Regions from separate parts of the Streptomyces sp. NPDC002055 genome, predicted to be linked through region 2. Evidence: riboswitches for the same ligand, from Rfam matches in the RefSeq annotation. Region 2 holds a riboswitch; each other region holds the start of a gene.
What was found. A riboswitch is a leader RNA that binds a small molecule or an ion and turns the genes downstream of it on or off. The one in region 2 is predicted to bind cyclic di-AMP.

Region 1: it holds a riboswitch for cyclic di-AMP, as region 2 does, so the genes downstream of both, ABT112_RS01105 (C40 family peptidase) here and ABT112_RS06275 (transglycosylase family protein) in region 2, are expected to answer to the same signal.
Region 3: it holds a riboswitch for cyclic di-AMP, as region 2 does, so the genes downstream of both, ABT112_RS03425 (M23 family metallopeptidase) here and ABT112_RS06275 (transglycosylase family protein) in region 2, are expected to answer to the same signal.

The regions. Positions count from the first base shown of each region.
Region 1 covers NZ_JBEOXS010000001.1:244,243-253,885, forward strand. Annotated here, with positions in the region: gene ABT112_RS01100 (ATP-dependent Clp protease ATP-binding subunit) at 1-993, opposite strand, end outside; cyclic di-AMP (ydaO/yuaA leader) riboswitch at 1,732-1,888, shown strand; gene ABT112_RS01105 (C40 family peptidase) at 1,893-2,366, shown strand; gene ABT112_RS01110 (hypothetical protein) at 2,678-2,884, shown strand; gene ABT112_RS01115 (inositol monophosphatase family protein) at 3,355-4,170, opposite strand; gene ABT112_RS01120 (hypothetical protein) at 4,395-4,547, opposite strand; gene ABT112_RS01125 (TIGR03668 family PPOX class F420-dependent oxidoreductase) at 5,153-5,593, opposite strand; gene ABT112_RS01130 (hypothetical protein) at 5,951-6,988, shown strand; gene ABT112_RS01135 (DUF4394 domain-containing protein) at 7,736-8,845, shown strand; gene ABT112_RS01140 (ATP-binding protein) at 9,369-9,643, shown strand, end outside.
Region 2 covers NZ_JBEOXS010000007.1:159,746-169,388, forward strand. Annotated here, with positions in the region: gene ABT112_RS06250 (nucleoside triphosphate pyrophosphohydrolase) at 90-1,061, shown strand; gene ABT112_RS06255 (DUF6479 family protein) at 1,090-1,494, shown strand; gene ABT112_RS06260 (lysoplasmalogenase) at 1,681-2,451, shown strand; gene ABT112_RS06265 (cytochrome P450 family protein) at 2,640-4,025, shown strand; gene ABT112_RS06270 (transglycosylase family protein) at 4,130-5,146, shown strand; cyclic di-AMP (ydaO/yuaA leader) riboswitch at 5,402-5,573, shown strand; gene ABT112_RS06275 (transglycosylase family protein) at 5,578-6,252, shown strand; gene eno (phosphopyruvate hydratase) at 6,468-7,757, shown strand; gene ABT112_RS06285 (FtsB family cell division protein) at 7,892-8,377, shown strand; gene ABT112_RS06290 (DUF501 domain-containing protein) at 8,437-8,991, shown strand; gene ABT112_RS06295 (Ppx/GppA phosphatase family protein) at 8,988-9,643, shown strand, end outside.
Region 3 covers NZ_JBEOXS010000004.1:110,152-119,794, forward strand. Annotated here, with positions in the region: gene ABT112_RS03405 (CobW family GTP-binding protein) at 1-949, shown strand, start outside; gene ABT112_RS03410 (DNA gyrase/topoisomerase IV subunit A) at 1,129-3,579, opposite strand; gene ABT112_RS03415 (M16 family metallopeptidase) at 3,918-5,288, shown strand; gene ABT112_RS03420 (M16 family metallopeptidase) at 5,300-6,667, shown strand; cyclic di-AMP (ydaO/yuaA leader) riboswitch at 6,988-7,146, shown strand; gene ABT112_RS03425 (M23 family metallopeptidase) at 7,160-7,951, shown strand; gene ABT112_RS03430 (GntR family transcriptional regulator) at 8,133-8,840, shown strand; gene ABT112_RS03435 (HPr family phosphocarrier protein) at 9,170-9,451, opposite strand; gene ABT112_RS03440 (bifunctional acetate--CoA ligase family protein/GNAT family N-acetyltransferase) at 9,570-9,643, shown strand, end outside.

The DNA of each region.
Region 1 (9,643 bases), on a different contig from region 2:
GGCGTCCATGGCCCCGCCCTCGGAACCGCCGCCCGCGCCGACGACGGTGTGCAGCTCGTCGATGAAGACGACCAGCTGGTCGGAGTGGGTGCGGATCTCGTCGATGAGGCCGGTGAGCCGCTCCTCGAAGTCCCCGCGGAAACGGGTGCCGGCCACCACCCCGGAGAGATCGAGCTGGATGACGCGGCGGCCGACGAGGATGTCGGGGACGTCGCCGTCGGCGATCCGCTGGGCCAGGCCCTCGACGATGGCGGTCTTGCCGACCCCGGCCTCGCCGATCATGACGGGGTTGTTCTTGCCCCGGCGCGCGAGCACCTCGATGGTCTGCTCGATCTCCTCGTCGCGTCCGATCACCGGGTCGATCCGGCCCTCGGCGGCGAGCTCGGTGAGATCCCGGCCGTACTTGTCGAGGTTCGGGGTGTTCCGCTCCTCCGGTCCGGGGCGCGGCCCGGGCGTACCGGGCGCGCCCGTGAAGCCGTCCCGGGACCCGGCGGGCGGCGAGAAGTGCGCGGCGTTGAGGATCTGGCCGGCCGTGGAGTCGCGGTTCGCGGCCAGCGCCACGAGCATGTGCTCCGGACCGATGTACGAAGCACCGGTGGAGCGCGCGATCTCATGGGCGTCGAGCAGGGCGCGCTTGACCGCCGGGGTGACGGCGATCGAGGTGCGCGGCGGGCCGTTCCCGGCCTGCTGGTCGATCTCCGCGGCGAGCGCGTCCGGGTCCGCGCCGGCCCGGGTGACCATGCCGCGGGTCGGCTCGGTGGAGAGCGCGGCCCGCAACAGGTGCTCGGTGTCGAGATCGGAGCTGCCGTGCCGGGCGGCGTAGGTGGCCGCGGCGGAGACGAGCTGCCGCGCGGGGCCGCTCATCATGCGGCTGAAGTCGATGCGCCGCGCGTCCGGCGGCTGCCCGGGCTGGCCGCCGCCGAGAAAGTGCGAGAAGAAGTCTCCGAGGGGGTCCGGGCCGTGGTCCTCGGGACCCTGCTGGCCGTCGGTCATGGGTATCCGTCCCCGTGGTCCGGCCGGACCGGGCCACGCCTGTCTCGGTGCGCGTGCGGCGGTCGGACACGGTCCCGCAGGCCCGGCGTACAACGGACCGCCGTAACCCCACCTGCCCCAATTTAGACGATATGGAGGGAGTGTGCCGGGCCCGGGCGGAGGCGGTGCCCCGGGCCCGGCCGGCAGCCGGAATGACTCACTCCGGCGCTCTCGGTCGTGGCCGACCCCGTAGTCGCGGTCGGCGGGGAGGCGCGGCGGCCGTCCCGCGCAGGGCCCGGCCTGGCCCCGTCCGTATCGTGCGGCCGGTGCGGCGCGGGTTCCGGAGCGAGTGGGTCCGGCACATCGCGCCCTCCGGCCGGCTCCCCTCCGCGCGGTGCCCGGCACCCTCCGGGCTGCCCGGAAGGTGACCCCTCCGGGCATCGGCGCAACCTGCATGAGCACCCACCTGTCACACCGTCAACTCCACTGCGCAGAAGCGGAATTGGGGATACCGGGAGCGCTGCGAAGTGGCGGCTGACGATGCCCAACTTCACGCTGCTCAAAGCCCGTTACCGGAGGTATTCACACCGCCCGGCGGGCCCGGATCGCCCAATCGGATGAGAGTGAAGAAGTTCACAGAAGGCCATTTCGGCTCTGAATTACGGTGGTTGATGACGCAGGATCCATAACCGACAACAAGCCCCCGCCAACCGAGGCGGGGCGATCCGGATGGACGCCGAGTCCTGCCGCCGTCCGGATGTACCGCGAACACCCAACTTCGGCAGGAGCGGGAGACCCAAGTACGACCGAGCCATGAAGGTGATGGCTCTTGGGGTGAAGCCACGTCATGTGGCCGGGCAACTTCGCCGGCCCGAACCCGACAGGTCATCTTTCGCAGGCGGATGACGAAGGGCTTCCGCATGTCTGCGCGTACACGCATTCCTGCGCTCATATCCCGTGCCGGAACCACCTCGGTTCTCACGGCCGCCGCTCTCGCCGGCTCGACGCTGATACCCGCTGCCGCGCCCACCGCGGAAGCGGCCACGCCGGCCGGCAAGGCCCTGAGGATCGCGGCCTCCAAGAAGGGATCCCCCTACCGCTACGGTGCGGTGGGCCCGCACCGGTTCGACTGCTCCGGTCTCACGCTGTACTCGTTCAAGCGGGTGGGCAAGAAGCTGCCTCGCACGGCGGCTGCCCAGTACAACAAGACCCGCCATGTCTCGGTGCGCTCCCGGAAGGCGGGTGACCTGGTCTTCTTCCACTCGGGTGGCGGTGTCTACCACGTGGGCATCTACGCGGGGAAGGGCAAGATCTGGCATTCGCCGAAGCCCGGGAGGACGGTGCGCAAGGAGCGGATCTGGACCCGCAGCGTCTGGTACGGGCGGGTCAAGTAGGGCCGCCCCCGCCGCTCGGCCTGACCGGCTGAGGGGGTCCGGCCTGCCGTGCCGGCCGGAGCGCCGTGCCGTCGCAGGCCGAGGTGGTGGGGCCGGGTCCAGGGGATGGGCCCGGCGTCGCCACCGGCCATGCGGCGGCAGGCGTCGCGGATGGTCCCGTCGCGGGCCGGAGAGGGAAATTCCGCTAGTCCCGGATACTCCGTTCCGTTTCCCCGATCGGACCGTGATCGGGCCGTACGCGTCCCGGTATCGCGCCCCGTACGGATATCCCGTCGCCAATTCCGGGCGGGGTGATGCACGGGACACCGGCCATGACCGACCCGGAGAAGTGGTCGTGGCCGGTGTTTTCGCCCCTGCATTCCGGACCGGCGCAGCCGCCGGTCATTCGTGCCGTATCGCGGAGTGATCGAGTGATGACGGCGCGCGGTTTTCGCTTCGGATATGAGGTCACCGTGCGCCGGTGTTTTTCGATGCGTCACGCGGTGAAGTCCGGCTCACCCGCCGCAGCGGAACTCTGACCGGAAAGCGTCGGTTTCGGTGCGGCCGGCGGGCACTCTGTCGGAGCGTTGCCCGTCGAGCGGGATCGGTGTGCGGTGTGCGGTGTGCGGTGGGCGTGAACGGCGTCGGCCCGGACGGCCGTCCGGCCCGACCGGAATGTCGGCCTGCACGGAACCGGAGCCTCGGCGTTGGGCACCGCAATTGGTGCACAGCCAGCCGCCCTTGGGGCTCTGCTGCATCGGTGCACCGCACTGCGGGCACTGGTTGCGGATCTCCGCCGGATCGATCCTCACGGCAGCCTCCTGTCGCCTGTCGTCGTCCATCGGGTGAGAAGACGCTCCGTGGAGCCCGTAGGAAGTGCTGCCCCTCGATCGTGACGCGAACGCGGGCCGAGAAGGGGAACATCCGGCCGGGGAACGATCCCGCGCACGCTTTCGGCCACGTGCCGGTATCCGGCCGATGGGCCCCGCCCGCCCCGGGAGACGCGGTCTCAGCTCCCGGGCACAGGGGCCGAAGGGAGCGGAACGGCCAGCAGCTCCGCGACCCGTCGCGCCGTCGCGGCATCCCGCGCGGCGGTGAACGGGACGACGCCCTGCGCCATACGGAACGGCTCCCCGCGCGCCGTGAGCGCGGTCCCGCCGGCCTCCTCGACGAGCAGCACACCGGCGGCGTGGTCCCAGGGGTTGTCCCAGGTGTAGGCGACCGCGTCCAGTTCGCCCCGCGCCACGTCCAGGTAGTCGCACCCCGCCGAGCCGCTGGCGCACGCCTTCACGCCGTGCTCCGGGGCCAGTTCGTAGAAACGGTGCTGCTGTTCGGCGGTCAGATGGGCGGGCCGGGCGCTCGCCACCTGCAGGACGTCGTTGCTCGCGGCCGGGCGCAGCCGCAGCGGCGCACCGTCGAGCAGCGCCCCCTCGCCGCGTCGTGCCACGGCCGTCAGGCCCGGCACCGGCAGATGGGTCCACGAGGCCAGCAGTTCGCCGTGGCGCGCGACGGAGACCAGGGTGGCGAACTCGGGCAGCCCGCGCACGAAGTTGGCCGTCCCGTCGATCGGATCGATGATCCAGACCGGGCCGTCGTCGTGCAGGGAGTCCAGCAGACCGGGGTCGGCCGCCACCGCCTCCTCGCCGATGACCAGCGAGCCGGGGGCCATCGAGCTCAGCGCCTCGGTGAGCCGCTCCTCCACGTTCCGGTCCGCGACCGTGACGAGATCCAGGGGGCCTGCCTTCTCGCTGATGTCGGCATCCGACAGCCTGCCGAAGCGGGAGAGCACCTCCTCGGCGACCACGGTCCGGATCAACTCTTCCACCGCACCATACGTTCCAGAGCCGAACATGCGTCCATCTAACGCGATCGGTGCGCACTGCCTTGCGGCGGGTCGGTACCGGCGGATGCCGTGGTCGTCGCGGGCCCGAGGCGGCGGGGAGGGGGCCTCCGGGTGCCCGGCGTCCGTCCTCGCCGAGGGGGCGACGCTCGGCGAGGTGCGGTTCCCGGCGAGGGGGTCGGCCTGGCAGGGGCGCGTGACGAGAGGGGTCAGTCCTCGACGCGGGACACGGGGGGTGGGGGGTTCTCTTCCTCGGGCGGGCTGACCCAGCCGCAGATGCCGCAGACGTAGCGGTTGTGCAGCCCGTCTATCTGTGCCCCGCAGCCGGGGCACGTCGTGGTCCAGTAGGGCTCGCCGCTCAACGTTGTGCTCCGCAGTTTCCGCACAGCCAGCCCCCACTGGGGCTCTGCTGCATCTGGCCGCCGCACTGGGGGCACTGGTTTCGCAGCTCTCCCGGATCGATTCTCACATTCTTCTCCCGTCGTTCTCCGTCAGATGAGAGCCGATGCGAGGCGCACAGGTTCCCCCTTTCACTCATCTTTGGCTAGGGATTCACGCTCAGTAATTGAATGTCCGAGGGGATTGGTTGCGGACTCAACCGATGCTTGTGAAGCGGACGGTGATATTCCGGGGAGTCGGGAGTCGGGAGTCGGGGGCGGTCCGGAGGGCGGGAATCGTGCCGACGGGAAATGGGTCACCCGATTATCCGGAGTGCGCGCGGGGCCTGTCATCGTTCTGCGGGTGGAGTGTCGCCACGATGAGTGCGCGAGTTCCGGCCATTCCGAACGGTGCATCCGGCCAGTCGTGTGCAATCGGCGCCGACGGGGCGCGGCTGGTGGCCGCGCGCGGCGTCCGTCCGTGTCGCCGGAGCCCGCCCGGGCTTCCGTTCCCACGGGCATGGTCGCGGGCATGGGTGCGGGCGCGGGCACGGGCGCCGGGGCGTCTCCTGCCCGGACGGGTGGGTGCCCTACCGGCTCCGCCATCCCTGCCAGCGCTCCACGGTCACCAGGATCACGGGGCCGTCGGGGGGATTCCTTGCGTACTGGGGGTACTTGGCCCGCAGCGGGGCCAGGGCCGGGTGGAGGCGTGGCGCGGCCCCCGGTGGGCGATCCGGCGGGTCCTCGATGCGGGCCGTGCCGTCGGCCCGGACCCACCACAGCGCGCCCCAGTCCTCGTCGTACGCGTCGGCCAGGAGGCAGACGGCGGGGTGTGCCCTGATGTTGGCGAGCCGTCGCAGCTCATGGGTCCGCTTGGGTTTGTGGTCGACCGCCGTGACCACCGTGTCGTCCCACAGGGCGAAGGTCACCGGTACCAGGTGCGGACGGCCTTCCGGGCGCACGCCGGCCAGCCGGGCGACCCGGGCGTCGGCGAACAGCCGCCTGGCCTCGCCCTCGTTCATCCGGGGCATCGCGGGCCCGCCCTCTCCCGGCGGTCCGACGCGTCGGCCGCCACGCCCCTCCACGGGCGCACGACTCCCGGGCGTCCGGCCGCCGCGCCCCTCCGCGGGCGGACGTCTCCGGACCGTCCGGCCGCCGTTCGCCCGCCCGGCGGGTGTGGAAGTCGAACTTCCGGAACGGCGGGGCGGGTCCCGTGCCCCCTGGGTGCCATGCCTCCACCATGACGCCGGCCCGCGGGCCGTGCAGGGGGTGAATCGGCCGAGGTTCGGGTGCGGTCCCCGCGGATGCGCGGACGGCAATGGCGGGCGGTCGGCGCCGCGGCTGCCGCGATATCCCGCAATCGGGGCAAAAGGTGCAAATATCTCGGTATGGGTTGGGAGGATGTTGCCGACGAGCTCTATGGGCTGCCGCCCGAGTCCTTCACCGAGGCCCGGGACGAGGCGGCCCGCGCCGCCCCGCGTGGCCAGGCGGCCAGGATCCGGGCCCTGCGCCGGCCGACACTCGCGGCGTGGGCGGTCAACCTGCTGGTCCGCGGCGAACGGGAGCAGGTGGAGGCGGTGCTCGGGCTGGGGGAGCAGCTGCGCCGGGCCCACCGGGACCTGGACGGACGGCAGTTGCGCGACCTCTCCCAGCAGCAGCACCGACTGGTCGCCGCCCTCTCCGAACAGGCCCGCCGGATCACCGCCGAGGCCGGCCGCCCCGTGCCGGACGGGGCGCTGCGCGAGGTGGAGGCCACCCTTCAGGCGGCGCTGGCCGACCCCGACGCGGCCCGTGAGCTGGCGGCCGGGCGCCTGACCAGGGCCTTCGCCCCGGTGGCGGGCTTCGGTCCGGCGGACGAAGCCACCGTGTACGCGCTGCGCCCGCCCGGGCGGGAAGCCCCCGGCCGCACCGGCCCCCAGGGCCGTGCCGACAGCCCCGCCGAAGGGCGCGCCGGACCGGGCCGGGCGACGCCCCGCGGGAAGAAGGCGGCAGAGGTGGAAGCGACGGGGGCGGGGGAGCCGGCCCCGGTGACCGATCTGACGGAACGCAGCCGGCAGCGCGAGCGCGCCGAACGGGAACGGAGCGAGCGACGGGACCAAGCCCGCCGGGATGCCGAGCACCTCCGGCGGGAGGCTCACGCGCGGGCCGACGAGGCGACCGCGGCGGAACGCGGCCTGGCCGATGCGGAGGACCGCTTCCACCGGGCCCAACGGCACGTGGAGGAACTGACCGAGCAACTGCGGCAGGCCAGGAGCGACCTGTCCGCCGCACGGAGGGAGCGGCGCGCGGCGGGAGCCCCGGCCGAGCGGGCCAGGGACGCGGCGGAACGGGCCAGGGTCCGCGCCGAGGAGGGGGCGGCCGAGGCGGAGCGGGCGAGGAAGCGCCCGCCGGGCCGGCCGGCCGGGCGCGGACGCCGCGGGACCTGACCCGTCGCGGTGCCGGACCGCCGTGAGTCGCCCGGCCGAGTGCGGAGTCCCGTGCGGTCCCCACCGTTCACCGGCGGCCGGAACAGCCCGGAGCCGGCCGGGAGGCGCCGCCTTCGCCTCACGGCTGCCCGTGCGCCGTGCGGACCCCGCCGGGCACCCGGAGAGAACGCGTCAGCGCGGTCAGCCGGGCGGTGGCCGTTCCGTACGGTGTCCCGTCCGGGTGCAGGGTGAGGGACGTGACGATCGAACGGTCGCCCGCACCGACCGTTCCGGTGTGAATGCGGGGAGGAGCGCGGCGAGCGCCAGGGTGGCGAACGCCCGGTGCCCGGTACGCCGTCGGTCGGGGGTGAGCTGCACGGAGGTCCACTTTCCGCGGGGGTTCGGGGGCGCGGTCTCCGGGGCCGGGCCGGAGGCCGGAAGCCCGTTCGGCCCTGCACCGTAGGCCGGGAACGGATGGTCCGGACCTGCGAACTCCGAGGTTCCGGACCGCTGCCACCCGTGCCGCCCCGACCTCCCGTCGGCCTGCCGCCAACCTCCCGTCGGCCTTCGGTCGCCGGGCGGCGCGGGCCGCGCCGCCCGTACGGCGGTGCGCGCGCCCGCTGTTCGAGGGCCGGCGCGTCCGCCATCCGGGTGGCGTCAGGGGGAATGCCTCGCTAGTGGGAATATCTGATATTTAGTCCGTTTCTGCGGAACGTATCGGCCGAGAGCAGGCCCAGGCAGTGGGCCGCACCGAACATGGAGATCCATATGCGCAATCGAGTGATCGTCAGCGCGCTGGTCGTCGCCGCCGGCGCCGCGCTGCTCAGTCCCGTGGGAACCGCGGGTGCCGACGACGGCGCGGCCGCGGTGAACCCGTCGCGCGGCGTTCCGGTCGTCGGCCTCGTCGGCGGCCGCGCGCTGGCCGCGTTCGACTCCGACCGGCCGGAGCACGCGCGTCCGCTGGGCAGGATCGAGGGGCTGCGGGACGACCAGTACCTCGTGGGCATCGACTACCGGGTGCAGGACGGGCGGCTCTACGGCGTGGGGAACCGAGGCGGCGTCTACACCCTCACCACCCCCCGCCTGCGAGGCGGTGGCGGCGGTGAGCCGCAGGTCCGCGCCCGGAAGGTGTCCCAGCTGACCGTTCGCCTCCAGGGCCGGTACTTCGGCGTGGACTTCAACCCGGTCTCCAATCAGCTCCGCATCATCAGTGACACCGGCCAGAACCTGCGGCACCGGTTCGAGGTCCGCGACAACGGCAACGGCAACGGCCGGGCCGTCGACGGCGACGAGCGCTCCAACGCGCGGACCTTCGTCGACGAGCGGCTGACCAATGTCTCGACGTCGTCGACGAACTCCTCGCCCGACAACGCGATGAACTCCTCGCCCGACAACTCCATGAATTCCTCGCCCGACAACGCGATGAACGCTTCGCCGAACTCCTCGATGAACCCGTCGATGACCTCCGGTGACCGCAACGGCGGCCGGGGCCGGGTCGCGACCGGGGTGACGGGCGCCGCGTACAGCAACAACGACCGCAACCCCGGCTCGGGGACGACGCTCTTCGACATCGACACCGATCTGGACCGGCTCTCCATCCAGGCCCCGCCCAACGCGGGAACGCTCAACCCCGTCGGCCGGCTCGGGGTGAACGTCGGCCCCAACGCCGGATTCGACATCCACACCGACCCTCAGCGCGGCACCAACACCGGTTACGCCAGCCTGGGCACGCGCGAGGAGCCGCGAGCCGGTGGTGGCGACCGCGAGCGGCGGGGCTTCTACCAGGTGAACCTGCTCACCGGCCGGGCCCGGCTGATCGGATCCTTCCCCGAGCGGCAGCAGGTCGAGGACGTCGCCGTCCCGACCGACAACCGCTGACCGCGGGCGCATTCGCGCGCCGAACGCCGCCGCCCGCCTGCCGGTTCGTCCGGCAGGCGGGCGGCGGCGCGCTGCCCGGAGCCGACCTCCGCCGCCCGGCCGGAACCTGTCGGTGGCCATCGGCGGCGGGAGGCATTCCGCGGTCCGTGCCGGGGAGGCCCCGCTGACCAGGGGGTGCGGAAGCCCTGCTACCGGTAGCCTGCGGCAACTTCACCGCCCCGGCTGACGGCGGCCGGATCCGTACCGTACGATCTTCACCTGTGACGATCAGTCAATTACACGGCGTTACGCACTGGGGAGAGCTCCCGGGAGTGCCGCTCCGTTGGTCGAGACCCACGGTCCGGCCCGGCGCACTCGCGCGCGACTGAGTCCGCGGAGCATCTCGGCCGAGGTGGTGGCACCGGTCCGGACGGGATGGGTTCGCCATCCGGTTCCCGGACGTTCCCGGCAGTGACCGGGAGCCTTGGCCCAGCGGCCGTACCTTCATATTCCCCCCACCGAAACGATTTTCCGGGCAGGCTTGATGGATGAGCACGTAGCAGTGGCACTGGCGTGGATCTTCGGCGCGTGCACGCTGGCTGCGGCACTGCTGGCCGTTCGCCAGCACCGGGCGCGCACTGCGGAGCGGGCCCGCGCGGCGGAGCGACTGGCGGCGGCCGAGCACCGCGCGGCGGAGACCATCACGGCGCTGGAAGGAGTGCGCGCGGAACTCCGCCATCTCGGCAACCGCCGCATCTCCGGTGCCGTGACCGCACTGACCCACCCCCACCTGGACGTACCCGGCCTGCTGGACCCCCG
Region 2 (9,643 bases):
GTGCCCGAGGGCGCACCGCGATCACCGGGCACCCGGCCCGGCCCCGACCGGGGGCCTGGCGCCCCCGCCCGGTGGGTTACGTTCGACGCGTGACTGCAGATGCCCCCGGCCGAATCGTCCTTCTCACCACCAGCCACCGGGTCGCCCCCGGGCTGCTGTCCTGGCCCGCCTGGCAGGTGCTGCACGGCGCCGACCGGGTGCTGTGCGCCGACCCGGCCCACCCGCAGCTGCCGTATCTGCGCGAGGCCGGGGTCATGGTCGAGGAGGCGGCACCGGACGCCCAGGAGCTGGTCGACGACAGCGCGGGCGGCCGCACCCTCGTCGTCATCCCGCCTGGTGAGGGCGACGCCCGGCTGACCGACGGGCTCGCCCGGCTCGCCGGATCGGGGCGGGTGCAGATGCCCGACCTGGAACTGCTCCCCGCCTCCTACGACCTGCCGGGCGCCCGCCTCCTGGACCTGGTGCAGGTCATGGACACCATCCGGGCCGAGTGCCCGTGGAGCAGCGCCCAGACCCACGAGGGCCTGGCGAAGTACGGCATCGAAGAGGCCTACGAGCTGGTGGAGGCCATCGAGGCGGGGGACCGCGAGGAGCTCCGGGAGGAGCTGGGCGACGTCCTGCTCCAGGTCGTGTTCCATGCGCGCATCGCGCAGGAGGACGCGGAGGAGCCGTTCTCCATCGACGACGTGGCGGGCACCATCGTGGAGAAGCTGATCCACCGGCACCCCCATGTCTTCGGGACGGAGACCGCCGAGAGCGCCGAGGACGTCAAGGCGCACTGGCGCCGCACGAAGGCCGCCGAGAAGCAGCGGGAGTCCGTGACGGACGGCATCCCGCTGGGGCAGCCCGCGCTGGCCCTCGCCACCAAGCTGGCCTCCCGGGTACGGACGGCGGGGCTGGAGGTGGCCGCGCCGGTGTCCGTGGGCGGCGGCGATCTCGGCGAGCGGCTGCTGTCCCTGGCCGTCCGGGCGGAGGCGGAGGGCGTCGATCCGGAATCGGCGCTGCGGGCGGCGGCCCGCGCCTACCGGGACGCCATCCGGATGGCCGAACAAGTCGACTGACCCCCCGCGACCCGGGTACTCGTCCGATATGTACCAGCAGCTGAGCTCGGACATCGCACTCCGGGACTACCTGGTCGGCATCGCCCCGCTGGTGGTCGGAATCATCGTGGTGATTCTGCTGATCGGGGCCGTGTGGCTGGGTTACCGCATCCGCTCGCGGGAGCCCGACCCGCCGCAGCAGCCCCAGCCGCGCGGCGGTGCCTGGGAGACCCAGGGCGAACACCGGAGCGGGGAGGCCCCGCCCAACCACGGGCCCGGCCACCAGGACGTGGCCCGGCCGCGCACGGATGTGTCCGAGTACCGCGAAGGGGACGAGGTCCCGCGGGACGGCATCCGGCACATGCCGTACGAATTCGGCTCCGGGTCGCGGACCAAGGACGACGGGGAGCCCCGGAAGTGGGACCACGGCGGCAGCGGCCACGGCACGGGATGACCCGGCGCGCGTGACGCGCCCGGACGGCACGCACGCCCGGCGGGACCCCGGCCGCCTCGGGCCGCGGGCCGGGGGAGAGCTGCGCCCGTGGGCCGACGGCCCACCCGCCCGACGGCCCGGTGGGAGCGGCACATCACATCACCCCACCGTTGACGGGGCATCAGCGGCATCGCGAGACTGCCTGCCATGGCGATCTTCGGGCAGGGCGGGCAGCGCAGGCGGACCGGGCAGGGCGGCTTCCGGCGGCAGGGCGTACTCCGGGCGGCGGCCGCGGCCGCACAGCAGCTGACCCGGCCCGACGGCCACGGGCGCGGTGCGCTCGCGGCGTTCGGAGTGCTCTCCGCGGCCGACCTGGTGGGCGTGAACAGCAGCCCGCGTGGCCTGCGCCGGGCCGCGAAGCCGCTGCTCATGCCCGCGCTCGCGGTCCATGTGCTGCGCCGCCGCCCCGACACCTCCGCGCCGGTCCCCAAGGCTCTCGTCGCCGGACTCGCCTTCGCCGCCGCCGGTGACACGGCGCTTCTCTTCGACGAGCACAAGCCCGCCTTCCTCCTCGGAATGGCGGCGTTCCTGGGCACCCAGGTCAGCTACACCGCGGGCTGCACCGGACTCGGCGCACTCCGCGGCATCGCGCGGAAGCCCTGGCCGGCGGTCGGCTGTCTGGCGGGCTGGGCCGCGGTGAACGCCGCCCTCGCGCCGACCCTCGACAAGCAGCTGCGGCTGCCGGTGGCCGGCTACAGCCTCGCGCTGGTCGCGATGACGGTCACCGCGCTCGGCGTGGGGGGCCGGGTCGGTGCGGGCGCCGCCGCCTTCCTGGGCTCGGACCTGCTGATCGGGCTCAAGGAGGCGGGCCGGGAGGTCCCCTCCCAGGAGGTGCTGATCATGGCCGGGTACCTCCTCGGCCAGTACCTCCTCACCTCCGGCTGGCTGGAGCACCACGACGCCCGGCAGACCGCGTAACGTCCTCCGGCTCCCAAGCCTCCCAAGCCTCCCAAGCCTCCCGGGGATCCCGGCCCCGGCTCCCGGGACACCGGCCTCCGGCCGTGGCTCCCAGGACCCCCGTTCCCGGCCCGGCTCGCAAGGCCCCGGCTCCGGCGTCCCCGCGGACGGGGCGGCGGGGCCTCCCGGCCGGGCGGTTACGGTGGAGCGTGCCCCAGGAAAACCCCGATCCGACCCCGGACGCCACCGCCCCGGACGCCTCGACTCCGGACGCCACCGCCCAAGACGCCACCGCCCCGGCCCCCGAGACCTCCGCCGCTCGGGCCCAGGACGCCTCGGACCCGGACTCCCCGCCCCAGCTCTTCGGCTGGGAGTTCGCCGCGGACCCGTATCCGGCGTACGCCTGGCTGCGCGAGCACAGTCCCGTGCACCGGACCGCGCTGCCCAGCGGCGTCGAGGCCTGGCTGGTGACCCGGTACACCGACGCCCGGCAGGCCCTCGCGGACGCCCGGCTCTCCAAGAACCCCGTCCACCACAGCGAGTCCGCCCACGCCAAGGGCAAGGTCGGCATTCCCGGCGAGCGCAGCGCCGATCTGATGACCCATCTGCTCAACATCGACCCGCCGGACCACACCCGGCTGCGCCGCCTGGTCTCCAAGGCCTTCACCCCGCGCCGGGTGGCGGAGTTCGCGCCCCGGGTGCAGGAACTGACCGACCGGCTCATCGACGGCTTCGCCGGGAACGGCTCCGCGGACCTCATCCACGACTTCGCCTTTCCCCTCCCCATCTACGCCATCTGCGACCTGCTGGGCGTACCGGCCGAGGACCAGGACGACTTCCGCGACTGGGCCGGGATGATGATCCGGCACGGCGGCGGACCGCGCGGGGGAGTGGCCCGCTCGGTCAAGAAGATGCGCTCCTACCTGGCCGAACTGATCCACCGCAAACGGGCGGAACCGGGCGACGACCTCATCTCCGGCCTGATCCGCGCCAGCGACCACGGTGAGCACCTGACCGAGGGCGAGGCGGCCGCGATGGCGTTCATCCTGCTGTTCGCCGGCTTCGAGACCACGGTGAATCTCATCGGCAACGGTATGTACGCGCTGCTGCGCCATCCCGTTCAACGGGAGCGGCTGCAGCGCTCCCTGGCGGCCGGCGAGACGGAGCTGCTCGCCACCGGCGTCGAGGAGCTGCTGCGCTACGACGGCCCCGTCGAGCTCGCCACCTGGCGCTTCGCCACCGAGCCGCTGACCCTCGGCGGGCAGCGGATCGCCGCCGGGGAGCCGGTGCTGGTGGTGCTGGCCGCGGCCGACCGCGATCCGGAGCGCTTCGACGCGCCCGGCACCCTCGACCTCGCCCGCCGCGACAACCAGCACCTGGGCTACGGCCACGGCATCCACTACTGCCTGGGCGCACCGCTCGCCCGGCTGGAGGCGCAGACCGCGCTGGCCACCCTGCTGCGCCGCCTGCCGGATATGCGACTTGCGGTGGAAACAGATGAATTGCGGTGGCGTGGCGGGCTCATCATGCGGGGACTGCGGACCCTTCCGGTGGAGTTCACCCCTACAGGAAGTGAAGGTTTGTCAACTACGTGACCAATACGTGATCTCGGCTACATCGTCTTGTGACTGCCGTGGGCCGCCGCTACTTTCAAGCGGTCCCCCCACGGCTCCCTGTCACTCGCTCGAAAGGCAACCGCATGCGTTCCGGGAACGGTCGACACCGCCGCCCCCGCCAGGCACCCGCCATCTTCGTCACCGTCGGCATGACCGGCGCGGGCATCGCGATGCCGCTGCTCGGGGCCACCGGCGCCCAGGCGGCGGACGCCGATACCTGGGACCGGGTCGCCCAGTGCGAGAGCGGCGGGCTGTGGAGCGCCAACGCCGGCAACGGCTTCTATGGCGGCCTGCAGTTCACTCAGGAGATGTGGGAGGAGCACGGCGGCCGGGACTACGCGCCGCGCGCCGACCTGGCCAGCCGCTCCCAGCAGATATCGGTGGCCGAGAAGATCCTCGCCGAGCGCGGGCCGGAGGCCTGGCCCAGTTGCGCCACCAACGCGGGGCTGCAGGAAGGGGGTGAGGCCCCCGATGTCGACCCCGGCAGCACCGAGCCGCCGGGCCCGCTGGAGTCCCTGCTGCCGCTCGACCCGGAGTACTCCGACGGCGCGTCGTCGTCCGACGGCGCCGACGACGACGCGGACCGTGCGCAGAGCGACGACGCCGATACCGACAAGGGCGACGGCGAGCAGCGCGAGGACGAGAAGAGCGGCGACGGGAAGAGCGGCGACGCGGACGGCGGCAAGAGCGGCGACGACAAGGCCGACGCCGACCGGTCCGACGAGGGCGACGGCGCGTCCGGCGGGAAGGACGGCTCGGGCCAGGGCGGCTCGGACCGGGACGGCTCGGGCAAGGGCGGCTCGGACCAGGGCGGCGAAGGCGCCGGCCGGCACCGTGGCGCCCCCGCCGACGAGCAGGAGTCCGGGGACGGGGAGCGCGACGGCGGACGGCACGCCTCACGCGGTGAGGACCGGGCCGACACGTCCGCGGACGGCCGGTACACCGTCCAACCGGGTGACAGTTTGTCGGATATCGCTCAGGAGTACGCCCTTCCCGGTGGTTGGAGCGCGCTGTACGCGTCGAACGAGGACGTCGTCGGCTCCGACGCGGACATGATTCGCCCAGGCCAGGACCTCGATCTGAGCGATTCCGAAGGGTAGTTCGAGCCCTTTCCGCCCGTTGTGGGTGCGTGAGAGAAGCATCTCATCGGCCCAACGCGCCTGTCTGGACGGCCGGATGTCCCTGTACCCGCCCTCACCTGCGGTGATGTGAGTGACGGGCGGGCAGGGAGGGGTTCGGTGGGCGGGATGTCGCACTTTGAACCCACGGGGCCGGTGTGCTTACCGTCGTGTCCGCTCGCCACCGCGGGCGCCTTCGACCGTCACGCCGAATCCTGCCGGCGGCCGGAGGGAATCGTCGCGAAAGCGCCGTAGGCAGGAGCGGGGGACCCAAGGTAAGTGCCGGACACGTCCGTTGAAGGATGAACGGGCCGACCGGCTAGGGGTGAAGCCCGGTGCGCAGGCACCGGGCCGGGCACTCACAGCCCGAACCCGACAGCTCACCTCGCAGGCGTCGGTGAGGAGACCGTTCCATGCTGCTTTCCGGCAAGAACAAGCATCGCCGTCCGTCCAAGGCCGTCCGTATGGCCGCGCTCGCCGGTCTGGCGGGCACCGCCGTGGCCGCCCCGCTGATCGGCGCCACCTCGGCCTCCGCCGCCTCCGTGGACACCTGGGAGAAGGTCGCCCAGTGCGAGTCCGGTGGCAACTGGTCCATCAACACCGGTAACGGTTACTACGGTGGCCTGCAGTTCTCCCAGTCCAGCTGGGCCGCCGCGGGCGGCACCCAGTACGCCCCGCGCGCCGACCAGGCCACCAAGGAGCAGCAGATCGCCGCTGCCGAGAAGCTGCTCGCCCAGCAGGGTCCGGGCGCCTGGTCCTGCGCCGGGGCCGGTGGCCTCACCGCGGGCGGCCCGGCCGCCGGTGTCGACACCGGCTCCTCCTCCGGCGGCGGCGCCGCGGAGGACCGCGGTGCCCCGGAGCACGCCGACCGCAGCGACCGCCCGGCCGCGGCCCCGCAGAAGCAGGCCGCGCCGAAGGCCGTCAAGAAGGGTGACGGCGAGTACAAGGTCAAGTCCGGCGACACCCTCGGCACCATCGCGAAGGCCGAGGACGTCAAGGGCGGCTGGAAGAAGGTCTACGACCTGAACAAGGACATCGTGGACGACGCCGATGTGATCTACCCGGGCCAGCGGCTCCACCTGAGCTGACCCGCCTCCCGCCGCCCGGCCCCGGCCGGGCGGCGGGCCACCCCCGGCCGAGCGCCCTGCCCCCGGACGCGCCCGGCCGGGGCGTGCTTTGCGGGCCTATGGGCGCCTTTTTGTCTCGTCGGGCGGGCAGAGGCCGACCGATGCGGCCGGTCCGGTTAGGCTCGTGGCGCAGCGCCACTGAGGCACTGCGAATCTGCGTCACACCCATGAAGGAGATGCTCGTGCCGTCCATCGACGTCGTCGTAGCCCGGGAAATCCTCGACTCGCGAGGCAACCCCACGGTCGAGGTCGAGGTCGGCCTCGACGACGGCAGCACCGGTCGTGCCGCCGTCCCCTCCGGTGCCTCCACCGGAGCGTTCGAGGCCCTCGAGCTCCGCGACGGAGACAAGAGCCGCTACGGCGGCAAGGGTGTCGAGAAGGCCGTCCTCGCCGTCATCGAGCAGATCGGCCCGGAGCTCGTCGGCTACGACGCCACCGAGCAGCGGCTGATCGACCAGGCGATGTTCGACCTGGACGCCACCCCGGACAAGTCCTCGCTCGGCGCCAACGCCATCCTCGGCGTCTCGCTCGCCGTCGCGCACGCCGCCTCCGAGGCGTCCGACCTGCCGCTCTTCCGGTACCTCGGTGGCCCCAACGCCCACCTGCTGCCGGTCCCGATGATGAACATCCTCAACGGCGGCTCGCACGCCGACTCCAACGTGGACATCCAGGAGTTCATGATCGCCCCGATCGGCGCGGAGTCCTTCTCCGAGGCCCTGCGCTGGGGCGCCGAGGTCTACCACACGCTGAAGTCCGTGCTGAAGGAGCGGGGCCTGTCCACCGGCCTCGGCGACGAGGGCGGCTTCGCCCCGAACCTGGACTCCAACCGTGAGGCCCTCGACCTGATCGTCGAGGCCATCAAGAAGGCCGGCTACACCCCCGGCCAGGACATCGCGCTCGCGCTCGACGTCGCCGCCACCGAGTTCTACAAGGACGGCGCGTACGCGTTCGAGGGCAAGTCGCTCTCCGCCGCCGAGATGACCTCCTACTACGCCGAGCTGGTCGCCGCGTACCCGCTGGTCTCCATCGAGGACCCGCTGAACGAGGAGGACTGGGAGGGCTGGAAGACCATCACCGAGCAGCTCGGTGACAAGGTCCAGCTGGTGGGTGACGACCTGTTCGTCACCAACCCGGAGCGCCTCTCCCGCGGCATCGAGAGCAACACGGCCAACGCCCTGCTGGTGAAGGTCAACCAGATCGGCTCGCTGACCGAGACCCTGGACGCCGTCGAGCTGGCCCAGCGCAACGGCTACAAGTGCATGATGTCCCACCGCTCCGGCGAGACCGAGGACGTCACCATCGCCGACCTGGCCGTCGCCACCAACTGCGGCCAGATCAAGACCGGCGCCCCGGCCCGCTCCGAGCGCGTCGCCAAGTACAACCAGCTGCTGCGCATCGAGGAGATCCTCGACGACGCCGCGGTGTACGCGGGCCGCTCCGCCTTCCCGCGGTTCCGCTTCCAGTAGGACGCGCCACGGCGGGGCCGCCGCACACGGCCCCGCCCGGCATCCGGACGTCCCCGTCCCCGGTCCCGTACCGTGGCCGGGGACGTTCGTACTGGACACGGAGAGCCGGTGCGGGGAGCGACAGGGGAGGCGACGTGGCCGGAGACCGGGAGCGGTTCTCCACCGCGACCAGACTCAAGGCTCTCGGCGAGCAGGCCGCCGCCCGGGTCTACCGGGCCGGCCGGCGCGCCGGACCGCCGCGCCGCAGCCGGCTCACCGGCCGGGCGGCACTGCTGGCCCTGGTGGTCTGCTCCCTCGTCGTCGCGCTCGCCTACCCGATGCGGCAGTTCGTCTCGCAGCGTTCCCTGATCGCCGAACAGCAGCGCCGTGCCGAGCGGGCGCGCGCCGAGGTCGAGCGGCTGCGCGACGAGAAGGCCCGCTGGCAGGATCCGGCGTACGTCGAGCGGCAGGCCCGCGAGCACCTGCACTATGTGCGCCCCGGCGAGACCGGCTACACCGTGGTCCGCGAGGGCGGCCCCGACCCCGTCCGCAGCCGTGACGAGGAGGCGGCCGCCCGCCCCTGGTACAGCGAGCTCTGGGACGGCGTCGACCGCGCCGACGCGGGGCACCGAACCCGATAGGCGACGCGGGACACCGCTCCCGATCAACCGACCGAACCGACGAAGAGATCTGCGCAGGCATGGACACGCCCCCTCCCCCGACCGACCCCACCCCGCCGACCGACGCCGACATCACGGCGATCGGCGAGCAGCTCGGCCGCGTTCCGCGCGGGCTGCGGGCGATCGCCCACCGCTGCCCGTGCGGGCTCCCCGACGTGGTGGAGACCGCGCCGCGCCTGGAGGACGGCACCCCGTTCCCGACGCTGTACTACCTGACCTGCCCGCGCGCCGCCTCCGCCATCGGCACGCTGGAGGCGGACGGCGTCATGAAGGAGATGACGGCCCGGCTCGCCGAGGACCCGGAGCTGGCGGCCGCCTACCGGGCCGCGCACGAGGACTACATCCGGCGCCGGGACGCGATCGAGGTGCTCCAGGGCTTCCCCAGCGCGGGCGGCATGCCGGACCGGGTGAAGTGCCTGCACGTGCTGGTCGGCCACTCCCTGGCGGCCGGCCCCGGGGTGAACCCGCTCGGCGACGAGGCCATCGCGATGCTGCCCGAGTGGTGGCGGAAGGGCCCGTGCGCGGGCTGCGGCCCCGCCGACGGTCCGGCCGAGGCGGCGGAGGAGGCGCAGTGACCCGGGTCGCCGCGATCGACTGCGGGACGAACTCCATCCGGCTCCTCGTCGCGGACGCCGACCCGGCCACCGGGAGCCTGACCGAGCTGGACCGCCGGATGAAGATCGTCCGGCTGGGGCAGGACGTGGACCGGACGGGACGGCTGGCGCCCGAGGCGCTGGAGCGGACCTTCGCCGCCTGCCGCGAGTACGCCGAGGTGATACGCGAGCTCGGCGTGGAGGCCCCGGCCCGGCTCCGCTTCGTCGCCACCTCCGCCTCCCGTGACGCGGAGAACCGCGAGGACTTCGTCCGGGGCGTGGTCGGCATCCTCGGGGTGGAGCCGGAGGTGATCACCGGCGACCAGGAGGCGGAGTTCTCCTTCACCGGTGCCACCAAGGAGCTCGGCGGCGCGGGCGACGGGGCGTCGCCCTTCGAGGAGCCGTACCTGGTCGTGGACATCGGCGGCGGCTCGACCGAGTTCGTGGTGGGTGACGGCACGGTCCGCGCGGCCCGCTCGGTCGACATCGGCTGTGTGCGGATGACCGAGCGGCACCTGGTCCGGGACGGCGAGGTCGTCGACCCGCCGACCCTCGGCCAGGTCACCGCGATCAAGGCCGACATCGCCGCCGCCCTGGACCTGGTCGAGGAGACGGTCCCGCTGCACGAGGCCCG
Region 3 (9,643 bases), on a different contig from region 2:
GACGGTGGCCGGACAGGTCGACGCGATGGTCTCGCTGGGCAACGGCTGCCTCTGCTGCGCGGTCGACACCAGCGATCTGGACGGCATCCTGGACCGTCTCGCGCGCCCCGCGGCCCGGCTCGACGCCATCGTCATCGAGGCGAGCGGTCTGGCCGAGCCGGAGACCATGGTCAGGATGATCCTCTCCAGCACGAACCGGCACATCGTCTACGGCGGGCTGATCGAGGTGGTGGACGCCGCCGAGTTCGCGGACACCCGGGCCCGGCACCCGGAGATCGACCGGCATCTGGGCGTCGCCGATCTGGTGGTGCTGAACAAGACCGACCGGATCGACGCGGAGGAGCAGCAGCGGCTCCTCGGGCTGCTCGCGGAACTCGGCCCCGGGCGGCCGGTCGTCGCGGCCTCCCACGGCCGGCTGGATCCGGAACTCCTCTTCGAGCGCCGGGCGGAGCGGGAGGAGGCGGTGCGGCAGCTCTCCTTCGACGAGCTGTGCAGCGCCGACGACGAGCACGGGGAGCATCTGCACGCCGCCTACGACAGCGTCGCGTTCAGTTCACCCGGCCCCCTGGACCCGCGGCGGTTCATGGAATTCCTGGACAGCCGGCCGAAGGGGCTCTACCGCATCAAGGGGTTCGTCCACTTCGGGGTGGACGGGCACCGGCAGAAGTTCTCCCTGCACGCCGTCGGCGACTTCCTGCGCTTCCACCCTTCGCCCTGGGCGCGCGGGGAGCGCCGGACGACGCATCTGGTGCTGATCGGCTCCGGCATCGACGCCGAGGCGCTGCGCCGGGATCTCGCGGCGTGCGTACGGACCGAGCGGGACGAGGCCGGGCCGGACGCGACGGGTGCGGACGCGACGGGTGCGGACGACACGGCTCCGGACGACACGGGTGCGGACGACACGGGGCCGCGCAGCATGTGGGGCGTGCTCCGCTACGTGCAGGAGTAGCGCGGGACTTCCGCTTCTGTGCGCCGGGTGCCCTGGGCCGGGCAGGCCTGTCACCGGGGGCGCCCGCCCGGCCGGGCGGGGCTGTCCCACCGCGGACGGCGGGCCCGGGCGTGGCCCGGACCGCGCCGCGTCGCCCCGGACCGTGCCGCGTCGGCCCCGGTCCGGGGGAGTGGGAGCGGCTACACCGGTCCCGCCACCACGGCCACCGCCTTGGGCAGCGGCAGCCCCGAGCCGTCGCGCCGCGGATCCGGCTCGGGCAGGTCCGCCGGTGTGCCGGTGGCGGTGGCCGCGCGGGCCGGAGTCGTCCCCACCCAGGCCAGCACGAGGCCGTCCTCGCCCTTCAGGAAGCGGTGACAGCGCACCCCGCCGGTGGCCCGGCCCTTGCGCGGGTACTGGTCGAACGGCGTCAGCTTGGCCGAGCTCTGCGCCGGGCCGCCGAGGGTGCCCCGGGCACCCGCGACCGTGAACACCGCGGCGTCCGCCGCCGGGTCCACCGCGGCGAACGAGATCACCTTGACGTCCGCCCCGAGCTTGATGCCCGCCATGCCGCCCGCCGCGCGGCCCTGCGGCCGCACCTGGGCGGCCGGGTAGCGCAGCAACTGGGCCTCGTCGGTGACGAAGACCAGATCCTCCTCGCCGGTGCGCAGCTCGACGGCGCCGACGATCCGGTCGCCCTCGCGGAGCGAGACGACCTCCAACTCGTCCTTGTGGGCCGGGTAGTCCGGCACCACGCGCTTCACCACACCCTGTTGGGTGCCGAGCGCGAGGCCGGGCGAGGACTCGTCCAGCGTGGTCAGGCAGACCAGCGTCTCGTCCGCCTCCAGCGTCAGGAACTCCGCGATCGGAGCGCCGCCCGCGAGGTTCGGGGCGCCGGCGGTCTCCGGAAGCATCGGCAGGTCGATCACCGGGAGCCGCAGCAGGCGGCCCGTCGAGGTCACCGCGCCCACGTCCGCACGGGCCGTGGCCGGGACCGCGGAGACGATCACATCGTGCTTGACGCGCTTGCCGCCCGTGTCCCCGAGCGGCTCGGAGCCGGCCGTGCGCGCCAGCAGCCCGGTGGAGGACAGCAGCACCCGGCACGGGTCGTCGGCGACCTCCAGCGGTACCGCCGTGACCGGCGCGCCCGCCGACTCCAGCAGCACCGTCCGCCGGTCGGTGTCGAACTTCTTCGCCACCTGGCCCAGTTCGGCCGAGACCAGCTTGCGCAGCTCCGCGTCCGACTCCAGGATCCGGGTGAGCTTCTCGATCTCCTCGCCCAGCCGGTCGCGCTCGGACTCCAGCTCCAGCCGGTCGAACTTGGTCAGCCGGCGCAGCGGGGTGTCCAGGATGTACTGGGTCTGGATGTCGCTGAGCGAGAAGCGGGCGATCAGGCTCTGCTTGGCCTCCGCGGAGTTCTCACTCGACCGGATGATCCTGATGACCTCGTCGATGTCGATCAGCGCGATCAGCAGGCCCTCGACCAGGTGCAGCCGGTCGCGGCGCTTGGTGCGCCGGAACTCGCTGCGCCGCCGGACCACCTCGAAGCGGTGGTCCAGATAGACCTCCAGCAGCTCCTTGAGGCCCAGCGTCAGCGGCTGGCCGTCCACCAGCGCCACGTTGTTGATGCCGAAGGACTCCTCCATCGGCGTCAGCTTGTAGAGCTGCTCCAGTACGGCCTCGGGGTTGAAGCCGTTCTTGATCTCGATCACCAGGCGCAGCCCGTGCGCCCGGTCGGTGAGGTCCTTGACGTCCGCGATGCCCTGGAGCTTCTTCGAGCCGACCAGGTCCTTGATCTTGGAGATCACCTTCTCCGGGCCCACCGTGAAGGGGAGTTCCGTGACGACCAGGCCCTTGCGCCGGGCGGTGACGTCCTCCACCGCGACCGTCGCGCGGATCTTGAAGCTGCCGCGGCCCGTCTCGTAGGCGTCGCGGATGCCGTTCAGCCCCACGATCCGGCCGCCGGTCGGCAGGTCCGGCCCCGGGACGTGCTTCATCAGCGTCTCGAGGTCCGCGCCCGGGTGCTTGATCAGGTGGCGGGCGGCGGCGATCACTTCACCCAGGTTGTGCGGCGGCATGTTGGTCGCCATGCCGACCGCGATCCCGGACGCGCCGTTGACCAGCAGGTTCGGATAGGCGGCCGGCAGGGTGACCGGTTCCTGCTCCTGGCCGTCGTAGTTCGGCGTGAAGTCGACGGTGTCCTCGTCGATCGACTCGGTCATCAGGGAGGTCGCCGAGGCCATCCGGCACTCGGTGTAACGCATGGCGGCCGGTGGGTCGTCGTTCCCCAGCGAACCGAAGTTGCCGTGCCCGTCGACCAGCGGCAGCCGCATCGAGAACGGCTGCGCCATGCGGACCAGGGCGTCGTAGATCGACGCGTCGCCGTGCGGGTGGAGCTTACCCATCACCTCGCCGACGACGCGCGCGCACTTCACGTACCCGCGCTCCGGGCGCAGGCCCATCTCGTTCATCTGGTAGACGATGCGCCGGTGCACGGGCTTCATCCCGTCGCGGGCGTCGGGGAGCGCGCGCGAGTAGATGACCGAGTAGGCGTACTCCAGGAAGGAGCCCTGCATCTCGTCCACGACGTCGATGTCGAGGATGCGCTCCTCGAAGTCGTCGGGCGGCGGGGTCTTCGTACTGCGGCGGGCCATCTCGGCTGCTGCTCCTTAGAACTGCCTGAGCGGGTGCTGACGCGGACCATTGTGGACCCCGCGACCGACAGCGCGTTCCACGACCCGGCCGGGGCGCGGCGGTACCCGGCCCGCTGCGGGGGCGTGCGCCCCGGCGGGCCGGCCGGGGAACCCAGCGCGTCACGGCGCCGGCCGGTGCACCGTACGTTGGACACCAGGAATGGAACATCAGCGTCCGGTTACCCGACACGCGCCGATCGCGGAAGCGTAGCGGCCCGGTCGTGCGGGAACTTCGCCAGGCGTCACCGCGCTTGCATACAGTGGCAGCATTTCTCCCCCCAGCGATCGAAGGGACGTACATGCCGATGGGTCACACGGCCACGCAACAGGCCGGCTCCGGCGGCCTGACAGCGACCGAGCACCGCCTGGCCAACGGCCTGCGGGTGGTGCTCTCCGAGGACCACCTCACCCCGGTCGCCGCGGTGTGCCTCTGGTACGACGTCGGGTCGCGCCACGAGGTCAAGGGCCGTACGGGTCTGGCTCACCTCTTCGAGCACCTGATGTTCCAGGGCTCGTCGAGCGTCCCGGGCAACGGCCACTTCGAGCTGGTGCAGGGCGCCGGCGGCTCCCTGAACGGCACCACCAGCTTCGAGCGGACCAACTACTTCGAGACCATGCCCGCCCACCAGCTGGAGCTCGCGCTCTGGCTGGAGGCCGACCGCATGGGCAGCCTCCTCACCGCGCTGGACGAGGAGAGCATGGAGAACCAGCGCGACGTCGTCAAGAACGAGCGGCGCCAGCGCTACGACAACGTCCCGTACGGCACCGCCTTCGAGAAGCTGACCGCGATGGTCTACCCCGAGGGCCACCCGTACCACCACACCCCGATCGGCTCGATGGCCGACCTGGACGCCGCCTCGCTGGAGGACGCGCGGAACTTCTTCCGCACCTACTACGCGCCGAACAACGCGGTGCTCTCCGTCGTCGGCGACATCGACCCGGAGCAGACGCTCGCCTGGATCGAGAAGTACTTCGGCACCATCCCCGGGCACGACGGCAAGCAGCCGCCGCGTGACGGCTCGCTGCCCGACGTGCTCGGCGGGCAGCTGCGCGAGGTTGTCGAGGAGGAGGTGCCCGCCCGCGCCCTGATGGCCGCCTACCGGCTGCCGCACGACGGGACCCGGGAGGCCGACGCCGCCGACCTGGCGCTGACCGTGCTCGGCGGCGGCGAGTCCTCGCGGCTGCACAACCGGCTGGTCCGCCGCGACCGCACGGCCGTCGCCGCGGGCTTCGGCCTGCTCCGGCTGGCCGGAGCGCCGTCGCTGGGCTGGCTGGACGTGAAGACCTCCGGCGGCGTCGAGGTGCCGGCCATCGAGGCCGCCGTCGACGAGGAGCTCGCCCGCTTCGCCGCGGAGGGGCCGACGCCCGAGGAGATGGAGCGCGCCCAGGCCCAGCTGGAGCGCGAGTGGCTGGACCAGCTCGCCACCGTCGGCGGCCGCGCCGACCAGCTGTGCCGCTACGCCGTGCTGTTCGGCGACCCGCAGCTGGCGCTGACCGCCGTCCAGCGGGTCCTGGACATCACCGCCGAGGAGGTGCAGGCCGTGGCCGCCGCCCGGCTGCGCCCGGACAACCGCGCGGTCCTCGTCTACGAGCCGACCGCCCCCGCCGCCGACGACACCGCCGACGGCACCCCCGCCGACGACACTGCAGACGAGGAGGCGGACCGGTGACCGACGCCACCATGACCTTCCACCCCCAGCCGCAGGGCGGCATCGCCAAGCCGTGGGCCTTCCCGGCCCCCGAGCGCGCCACCCTGCCCAACGGCCTCACGGTGCTGCACTGCCACCGGCCCGGCCAGCAGGTGGTGGCCGTCGACATCAACCTCGACGCCCCGCTGGACGCCGAGCCCGAGGGGCTGGACGGGGTCGCCACGATCATGGCCCGGGCGCTGTCCGAGGGCACCGACAAGCACACGGCCGAGGAGTTCGCCGCCGAGCTGGAGCGCTGCGGCGCGACGCTCGACGCGCACGCCGACCACCCCGGCGTCCGGGTCTCCCTGGAGGTCCCCGCCTCCCGGCTGGCCAAGGCGCTCGGGCTGCTCGCCGACGCACTGCGCGCCCCGGCGTTCCCCGACGGCGAGGTCGAGCGGCTCGTCGCCAACCGGCTGGACGAGATCCCGCACGAGCAGGCCAACCCGGCCCGCCGCGCGGCCAAGGAGCTCTCCAAGGAGCTCTTCCCGGCCTCGTCCCGGATGTCCCGCCCCCGGCAGGGCACCGAGGAGACCGTCGCACGCATCGACGCCGCGGCCGTCCGGGCCTTCTACGAGGCGCACGTCCGGCCTGCCACCGCCACCGCGGTGGTCGTCGGCGACCTGGCCGGCACCGACCTCGCCGCGGTGCTCGGCGACACCCTGGGCGCCTGGACCGGCGGCCCCGCCGAGCTGCGCCCGGTCCCGCCGGTGACCGCCGACGACACCGGCCGCGTGGTGATCGTGGACCGGCCCGGCGCCGTCCAGACCCAGCTGCTGATCGGCCGGATCGGCCCGGACCGGCACGACCGGGTGTGGTCGGCCCAGGTGCTCGGGATCTACTGCCTCGGCGGCACCCTCACCTCCCGGCTCGACCGGGTGCTGCGCGAGGAGAAGGGCTACACCTACGGCGTGCGGGCCTTCGGCCAGGTGCTGCGTTCCGGTCCCGACGGCACCGGCGCCTCACTGCTGGCCATCAGCGGCTCGGTGGACACCGCCTCCACCGGCCCGGCCCTGGACGACGCCTGGAAGGTGCTGCGCACCCTCGCCGCCGAGGGCCTGACCGACGCCGAGCGGGACGTCGCCGTGCAGAACCTCGTCGGGGTCGCGCCGCTGAAGTACGAGACGGCCGCGGCCGTCGCCGGCACCCTCGCCGACCAGGTGGAGCAGCACCTGCCGGACGACTACCAGGCGCAGCTCTACGCCCGGCTCGCCGAGACCGGCACCGTGGAGGCGACGGCGGCGGCCGTCAGCGCCTTCCCGGTGGACCGGCTGGTCACCGTGCTCGTGGGCGACGCCTCGCAGATCGAGGAGCCGGTGCGCGCGCTCGGCATCGGCGAGGTGAAGGTGGTCGGCGGCTGAGCCGTCCCGGGCCCGGAGGCGGGGAAGGCGGGTCCCAACCCGCCGGTCCGCCGGGCCCGTTGTGGCGCGGCTGCCCCAAGGGGCTTGTCCCCGGGGGCGGCTGACGCCGCGTCGGTCCGTTCCCGCGGGCCGTGACACGACAGCGAACCCCGGTGCCGGGTACGGCGCCGGGGTTCGGTCGTATGCCCGTTTTGTAGGTGAGGGCGAGTGTTCTCCTGTGGTGTGCGCAACAAAGATCGGCATTTCTTTGGCGATTGAAAGATGTCCCGTTTAGCGTCGGTCCGGCTGTTCGGTCGGACACCGGCCGCACCCGCGGCACCGGACAGTCATCGCCGAGTCCCCGTACGGCGCGAGCCAGGGGAGCCGGGGACCCGTGCGCAGTCCCTGGGGTGAATCGGACGCCTCTTACGAGGGGTCCGTAGGAGACCTTCCTGCTCCGAACCCGTCAGCTAACCCGGTAGGCGAGAAGGAAGGAAAGGAGTACGCCGCCCCATGGCGTTCACCCGTGCCACCGGGAAACACCGCCGTCCGAGCCGCATGGCCCGTTCCGGCGCGAACATCGCAGGCATAGCCACCCTCGCCACCGCCGGCGCCGTCGCCTCGGTCGCCACGCCCGCGCTCGCCGCGCCCGGGGAGACCCCGGCGCCCGAGGAGACCGGGCTGCGCCAGGCGATCGTCGCCGGGGACAGCCTCGCCGACACCATCGATGCCCAGGCGAAGGCCCAGCAGGAGGCCGCCGACGCGGCCGCCGCCAAGGCCAAGGCCGAGGCCGAGGCCAAGAAGCGGGCCGCCGAGGCGCGGCGCGAGGCCGCCGCCAAGGCCGAGAAGGCGCGCGAGGCCAAGGAGCGGGCCGCCCGCGAGGCCGAGCGCAAGCGTCTGAACACCTTCGTCCTCCCCGTCGAGGGCGGCGTCTCCACCGGCTATCAGGCCTCCGGCGGCGCCTGGTCCTCCGGCAGCCACACCGGCATCGACTTCCACGCCTCCACCGGCACCTCCGTCCACGCCGTCGGCGCGGGCGAGGTCGTCGAGGCCGGCTGGGGCGGCGCCTACGGCAACAACGTGGTGATCAAGATGAAGGACGGCACGTACACCCAGTACGGCCACCTGTCCTCCGTCGGCGTCTCCGTGGGCGAGACGGTCACCCCGGGGAAGCAGATCGGCCTGTCCGGCAACACCGGCAACACCACTGGCCCGCACCTGCACTTCGAGGCCCGTACCTCGCCCGACTACGGCTCGGACATGGACCCCATCGCCTACCTCCGGTCGCACGGCCTCAGCCTCTGAAGCCTCCGGCTGCCGCCGGGCCGCAGAGCAACGCCGGTCCGGTCTGTCCAAAAGTCAGCGCCGGTCCGGCCGTACGCGTCGGAAACGCCTCCGCATTGCCATAGAGTTCCTGAACGGGGCGGCGCCGAATTGTGCTTCGCCCTTCACCTTTCACAGGAGGTCGGGCCATGCGGGGGCGACGGTGAACGGCAATACGCTGCCGACGGCCGGTAAGGGAATTCCGGCGCACGCGGTGTGCCAGGCGATCCGGGACGACATCGTCTCCGGTGCGCACCCGCCCGGCAGCCGGCTCACCGAGGAGGTGCTCGCCCGCCGGTACGGCGTCTCCCGGGTGCCGGTCCGGGAGGCCCTGCGCACGCTGGAGTCCGAGGGGTTCGTGACCACGCGCCGGCACGCCGGTGCCTGTGTCGCCGAGCCCACCGCGCAGGAGGCGGCCGACCTCCTCGACATGCGGGTGCTGCTGGAACCGCTGGGCGCCGCCCGCGCCGCCCAGCGCCGCACCGAGGCCCATCTCAAGGTGCTGCGCGGACTGGTCCGGCTGGGCCAGGAGCGGGCCCGCCGGGGGCACACCGCGGATCTGCGGCCGCTCGGCGACTGGTTCCACGAGACCCTCGCCCAGGCGTCCGGCAGCCCCAGCCTGGCCTCGCTGCTGACTCAGGTCCGCCGCAAGGTCACCTGGGTGTACGCGGCCCATCCGCCGGTCCGCAGGGCCGAGTCCTGGCAGGAGTACGGGGCGGTCACCGACGCGGTGGCGCGGCGTGACGCGGACCGGGCCCGCGCGCTGATGGCCGCGCACGCCGAACGGTCCCTGGCGGCCTACCGGCTGCGCCGGCCCTTTCCGGTGAGAAATCCGAAACAACCCGTCAACACGCTGAGCGCGGGGAATTAACAGAATTCCGGTAACGGCGGGCGGGAATTCGGTCCGCGCATTCCCTGTCGAACGGGAAACGGGAAACGGGAAACGGGGAACGGGGAACGGGAACGAGAGCGGGAACGGGAACGAGAGCGGGAACGAGAGCGGGAACGGAAAAAGGACCGGGCCGCGGCGCCCCTCCGAGAGGTTCACCACGGCCCGGCCGTGCACGGCATTTCCCGGCGGTCAGCACGGCCCGGCGGTCCGCACGGTGGCGGCCCGCACGTCGGCGGTCTGCTCGGTGTCCCTTCCCGCGGCGGCCGCGCGCCGGACACCCGCAGGGCCGCCCACCGGGGCGGCCGGGGTCAGACGGTCTCCGGGAGCTCCTCCAGCCCCTCGGCGACCAGCTTCGCCAGCCGGTCCAGAGCGGCCTCGGCACCGTCGGCCTCGGAGGAGAGGACGATCTCCTCGCCGCCCTGGGCACCCAGTCCCAGCACGGCCAGCATCGAAGCGGCGTTGACCGGGGTGCCGTCGGGCTTGGCGATCGTCACGGGGACGCCGGAGGCGTTCGCCGCGCGAACGAAGATCGAAGCGGGCCGGGCATGCAGGCCCTCGGCCCAGCCGACAGTGACGCGGCGCTCAACCATGGTGTTGCCCTTCGGGTCGTGGCGGTCTTCAGATGGGACAGTTGTCTAGACCAGACGCGGCCAGTCTCTCACGGCACTTCCGGTGCTCCCCGCGGCCCTGCGCCCGTAGGCTTGGGCCATGGAACTGCCGTCGGAGCACGCCTACCCGACCCACTGGGAAGCCGACGTCGTGCTGCGTGACGGCGGCACCGC